Linked DNA regions of Tautonia rosea. The protein of the gene in region 2 interacts with the protein of the main gene of each other region in a pairwise test. Links are inferred from orthologs where the notes say so. Each region holds a gene or a part of one and is shown on either strand. Other genes may lie near its edges.

The links.
Region 1: the proteins of HG800_RS10255 (region 2) and recJ interact in binary tests that used the Escherichia coli proteins (3 or more experiments, as listed by UniProt). The link is inferred for Tautonia rosea from one-to-one orthologs.

What each region holds. Positions count from the first base shown.
Region 1 is NZ_JABBYO010000014.1:8,173-11,111, reverse strand. It holds recJ (single-stranded-DNA-specific exonuclease RecJ), read left to right. Parts: upstream 1-556; coding sequence 557-2,323; downstream 2,324-2,939. Other genes in the region: HG800_RS20995 (protein-L-isoaspartate(D-aspartate) O-methyltransferase), read left to right, coding at 2,307-2,939; HG800_RS21005 (hypothetical protein), read left to right, coding at 87-512. UniProt on the Escherichia coli protein: Single-stranded-DNA-specific exonuclease.
Region 2 is NZ_JABBYO010000005.1:122,027-125,082, reverse strand. It holds HG800_RS10255 (DNA topoisomerase 3), read right to left. Parts: upstream 2,728-3,056; coding sequence 274-2,727; downstream 1-273. Other genes in the region: HG800_RS10250 (sugar phosphate isomerase/epimerase family protein), read left to right, coding at 3,019-3,056; HG800_RS10260 (alkaline phosphatase family protein), read left to right, coding at 1-273.

The sequences.
Region 1 (2,939 bases), on a different replicon or contig from region 2:
GCATTGTGATTCTTCCATGATGGCACATTTCTCTCTGGAGCAAATTGCGTCCTCAACGTCTCCGAGACGAGGTCGAGGAGAATTCATTGAAGTTTGTTCGCATCAACTCCCGAAGGCTCATTGGTGGGTGGTGTCTGGCCACTCTCGTCTTGAGTGCTGGTTGTGACCAGGAGTGGGGACCGGATGGGATTCCCTCTGCCGAGGTCTCGGGCCGTATCCATTGCACGGGTGATCCCCTCACTCGGGGATGGCTGGAATTCATTCCGGTCGACGGAACCATCGGTCGTTTAAAGTCGGTTTCGATCAGGCCAGATGGAACGTTTCTCGCCGAAGGTGTCGCTCCAGGAGTCGTTGCGATTCGAGTGGTTGCCGCCGACCTCCCAGGGCCTGAGTACTCCCTCTTCGGCCAGATCTATCTGATTCGGCGCGAGATCCGAGACGCCCAGGCTAACCAGATCGACATTGACCTGGAGCAGGAACGTCGGCGAGTGACTTCCGGTCAATCCGATTGACCGACCTGGTGCGACGGTCCTCAAGGAAAAGGGAGACGCGATCGATGTCGCACCGCTGGCATCTTCGACCAAGTGATCCGGCTCAGGTGGATTGGTTTGCCCGAGAAACCCGGGTCCCTCCGCTGGTCGCGCAGATTCTCCTGAATCGTAAGATCAACGATCCGGCGAAGGCCAGAGACTACCTTGATGTCCGTCGAACAAAGCTGCACGACCCTGAGCTTCTTCCCGGGGCGGTTGATGCTGCCGATCGGATCGTCCGAGCGATCGAACAGAATCGAAAAATCGTCATCTACGGAGACTACGACGTAGATGGGGTCTGTGGTACCAGCATCCTCTGGTCTTGCCTTCGGCTAGCAGGTGCCAACGATGTCGAGTACTACATCCCACGGCGGGTCGAAGAAGGCTATGGTCTGAACAGCGAGGCATTGACCCGGATCGCCTCCGAGCACGCGGGGCAGGTTGTTGTTACCGTTGATTGTGGGATCACCTCGCTCAAGGAAGCAAAGCTTGCTCGGTCACTTGGAATCGAACTGATCGTCACTGATCACCACACGATCGGACCAGACCTTCCCGAAGCTGATGCGCTCGTCCATCCCCGCTTACCGGGAGGAGAGTATCCCTTTGGTGAGCTCTGTGGCGCAGGAGTGGCGTTCAAGCTGGCCTGGCAAGTCTGCAAGAGCTTTGGTGATGGGAAACGGGCGTCCCCTCACCTCCGTGAATTCCTACTGGGAGCATTCGGCCTTGTGGCTCTGGCCACTGTTGCAGACATGGTACCGCTCGAAGACGAGAATCGTATCTTCGTCCGATATGGCCTGGATACGATTCACGCAGACCCCTCTCTAGGACTCAGCGCGTTGATGCGTGTGGCCAATTGCCTGGGAAAGAAGAAGCTCACGACTGGGAGTGTCGGATTCGGTCTGGCCCCTCGGATCAACGCTGCAGGAAGGCTCGAATGTGCCATGATGGCCGTTGAGATGCTCACGACTTCCGACCCGGCTCGAGCCCAGTCACTGGCCGAAGAACTCGACACTTGCAACCGCCGCCGGCAAGAAATCGAACACTCGATCGTCTCTGAAGCTCGACAGATGGTCGACGCACTCGGCGGGCTCGGTGAACGGGGAGCGGTCGTGCTCGGGCATCCTGAGTGGCACCCTGGAGTCATTGGCATCGTCGCTGGCCGCTTGGCCGAACTCTACCATCGTCCGAGCATCGTAATGGCCCTCCGAGATGACCTCTGCCAGGGGTCGGGACGATCCATTCCGGGGTTCGATCTTTATGATGCGATCCGATCCTGTTCTTCTGGCCTCCTCGGCTTTGGGGGACACCGAGCGGCTGCCGGACTTCGCATGAAACCGTCCGATTTCCCATCGTTTGCGGAACGGTTCGATCATCACTGTCGAGGCATCTTGACTGAAGAACAAAAACTTCGATGTCTCGAGATCGATGCAGAGGTTCGGCTGGCCGACTTGAGCCTGAAGATTGTCGAGTGGATTGAGGCGTTGGAACCGTACGGCATTGGTAACCCTCGTCCGGTCCTCTCCACCAGCGGGGTCCGAATCATGGGACAGCCTCGGATCGTGGGAGAACGCAAGAACCATGTCCAGCTCCGCCTCTCCCAGAATGGCACCACGGTGAAGGCGATTGCCTGGAATATGGCTGAACGGCTTGGAGCACTGCCCGCTGGCACCGAATGCGCTGTGGCATTTCTTCCGTCGATCAACGAATGGAACGGACGTCGTGAGGTTCAGTTGGAAATACGCGACGTTCAGGTTGGTACTGGCGGAGAACAGACTCATGCCCGATCGGCCTGATCCGCTTGCCCTGGACCTTGTGAATCATCTCCGACAACGGGGTATCAGTAACGCGAACGTCCTCGATGCGATCCTGCGGATTCCTCGTGACCAATTTGTAACGGACTCGATCCGATCGAATGCCTGGGAAGATCGGGCACTGCCGATCTCCTGTGATCAAACCATTAGCCAGCCCTTCATGGTCGCGCTGATGACCCAGGAACTTGCTCTGACGGGTTCAGAGAAGGTCCTCGAAATCGGGACTGGGAGTGGATATCAAACCGCCGTTCTTGCTCGACTCGCACGCGAGGTGTTTACCGTTGAGCGTCACGCAGCTCTCTCCTCAGAGGCTCGCAAACGGCTCGAAGATCAGCTACGGCTGAAAATTCTAAGGTTTCGTGTTGGAGACGGAACGGTCGGATGGCCGGAAGAGGCGCCGTTCGACCGAATTCTCGTAACGGCGGCAGCCCCCAATCTCCCCATCTCCTTGTTCGAACAACTGGCCGAAGGGGGGCGAATCGTGCTCCCGATCGGCTCGGAATCGCAGCAACAGCTTCAGGTCATCGATCGAAAAAACGGTAAGCCGGTTCCCTTTCATTCCGTTCCCTGCCGGTTTGTTCCCCTGGTGGGCGAACAC
Region 2 (3,056 bases):
TTCGCCGGGAGAGGGTTTGACTCCGCCGACGGTCGCGTCACAGCGCCGGTCAACGAGGTTGACGGCCCCCTTGGGATGCACGGTTACGACCCAGTGACTAACCCCGAAATGCTCGGTGCGGCCATTGTCTGGCGTTTTCCCGAACCGATTGGCGGTCTTGATCTCGGCCCGGTTCACTCCCTCCAGCTTCATGCCACCGTGGCCCGACTTCTGGGCATTGAGCCAGCCGAAGGGGCTCGGAAGGATGGGATCGACCTTCCTCCTTCGCGTTGATTACGCGTCGAACTCCAGCCGCACCTCCCCTTCCTCTAGTTTCAGTCGAGCCGCGAATGGTTTCCCGGCCCTGGACTTGAACCCCTTGAGTATGGCGGTTTTTCCCTGCGTGATTAGCGTCCGGGCCGTCCGGGCCGTAATCCGCTTCCCGGAAATCGACTTCCAGATCGCAAACGAACAGCCTGACTTCCAGGCTCTGCAACCGAACGACTTGGGTTGCTCGACCACGTCGGCTCCGCATCGAGGGCAAGGACCGAGGGAGATGGTGGCAAACGTCCCCTTCGATTCATCCTCTGGAGCCGCCTTCAGAGCGTTCAGCCGTTTCGAGGCCCTCGATCGTGGGGAAGCCGACGTTCGAACGAGCTGACTCGTTTTTTCGCCAAAACGCTTGGGGAGCTTGTAAGGGACAGGGATCGCAAGCAACGCTCCCGAATCGGCGAGCCTTAGCAGAGCAGGCCCGGAGGAGGGCAGGGCGATTGCCCGAGTGAGCACCCGGCGCTGGAGGAGTTCTCGGATCTGATGCTCATCAAGTGGCACACCTTCAACCTCTTTCCAGAGAACGAAGGTACACCCCGCTTTCCAGGCCGAGCAGCCATATCCCCGTTTTCCTCGGATGACCGGACATCCGCATCGAGGACAATCGCCCAGGCGAGTCGAGTCGATCGGTTCCTCTGGTTCATTGCCGACAATCGATCGAGTGAATCGAGCAATCTCGCTCATGAATTGGTCAGGAGCGAGACGGCCGCGTTCGATCTCCCGGAGCCTGGCCTCCCAGTCACCGGTCAGTTCAGGAGACGTTAAGAGGGGAGACCGGATCGAAGTGATGAGAAATCGTCCAAGATCGGTTGCGGCCAGTGTCTTCTTGTCGCGGACGACATAGCCTCGCGTCAGCAAAGTCTCGATGATCGAAGCCCGAGTGGCAGGAGTTCCCAGCCCACGCTCCTTGAGGGCTTCCCGGAGTTGTTCATCCTCGACGAACCGTCCCGCGGTTTCCATGGCGGAGAGCAAGGTTGCTTCGGTATAGGGTTTCGGGGGAGTGGTCTCCCCACGCCGGACAAAGGGATCGTGCGGTCCTGACTCTTCCGGGAGAAACTCGGGAAGGTTCTGTTCCTCCTCATTTGCGTCGTCGGTCTTCCGAGGGTAGAGAACCGTCCAGCCGGGATCGACGATCCGCACGCCTCGAGCTCGAAACGGAACGTCGGAAACCGTCGCATTGACGACCGTGACTTCCTTGATGCATGGCGAAAAAAAGACGGCAATCAGGCGAGTGACGATCGCATCGAAGACCTTTGACGAGGCAGGGGGGAGTGATCCCGGGGCCTTTCCGGTTGGGATGATGGCGTGGTGGTCGCTGACTTTGGCGTCGTCAATGATCCGACCATTAAACGGAAGGGACGAGAAGTTGAGCGAACCGACGGCGTCGGGCTTGAGATTGCGAAGCTTCTCCAGGATTCCAAGGAGCTTCCCCTTCATGTCGCGTCCAAGATGGCGCGAGTCGGTCCGGGGATAGCTGATCAGCTTTGCTTCATAGAGAGCCTGGGCAGCCTTCAGCGTGTCGTCGGCGGAGAGCCCATAGCGGCGGTTCATGTCGCGTTGCAGGTCGGTCAGGTCATAGAGTTGGGGAGGCAGCACACGCTCTCGTTTCCGCTCCACGCCGAGGATCCTCAGGGGTTGATTCCGCACCTGATTGAGCAACTCATTGGCGTCCTCCTCGGTCTTGAAACGACCGCCCGTGTGTGCGAAGGTCACCTCCCGGTAGCGGGTCATCAGCTCCCAGAATGGCTCGGGACGGAACGTTCGGATTTCTTCATCTCTCTGCACGATGAGCGCCAGGACAGGTGTCTGCACTCGGCCGACGCTCCAGAGAATACCGGTGGATCGCTGACGAACCGTCTGAAATCGCGTGGCGTTGAGACCGACGAGCCAGTCCGCCTCGCTCCGGCATCGCGCAGCCGCATAAAGAGCATCGTAGTCAGAGAGCGGACGGAGTCGATTGAATGCGTCTCGGATCGCCTCTCGGGTGAGGGAGCTAAGCCAGAGGCGTCGGGCTGGTTTATGGGTGCAGCCAGTCAATTCGAGGATATAGCGGACGATCAGTTCTCCTTCCCGACCGGCGTCTGTCGCCGCGATGATCTCATCGGCGGCTCGGAGCAACTTACGAACCGTGGCGAGTTGCGAGCCCGCCCCTCGCTCGGCGATCGCCTTGAGTTCAAACCGATCCGGGAGAATTGGCAATGTTTCAAGCGACCACTTTTTCAACTGAGGTTCATAGTCCTCCGGCTCCTTCAAGGTGGCCAGATGACCAAGAGCCCAGGTCACCTGATAGCCGTTGCCTTCGAGATAACCGTCTCGACGACTCGATGCGCCGAGGAAGGCGGCGAGATCGCGGGCGACCGACGGTTTTTCGGCAATGACGACGATCATGTCCCCCTCGGCTTCAGAATCCTTCGGCATCGAGCAACCAGTCCAGGAAGGACGACGTTCGGCTCATTGAGTCTGACCGATTGTACACGCACGCTGGAGGGAATCGATACGAGACGCTGGAGTTCAGGCACGAGGATCGGATGTTGCCAGATCACGATCGACGACGAATCACTCCCGAAGCGGAAGGGAGCATTGGCGAGCAATCGTCATTACAATCGAGCGGTCCGGGACGGTCGCCCACTCGAGGCCCGAATCCCCGGAACGACGGGCAAACACACGTTGATCCGAATCGGAATTGCGAACCGTGCAACTGGAGGAATCATGATCTGCAACGCGACCCTCTCTCGCTGGCACGTGGT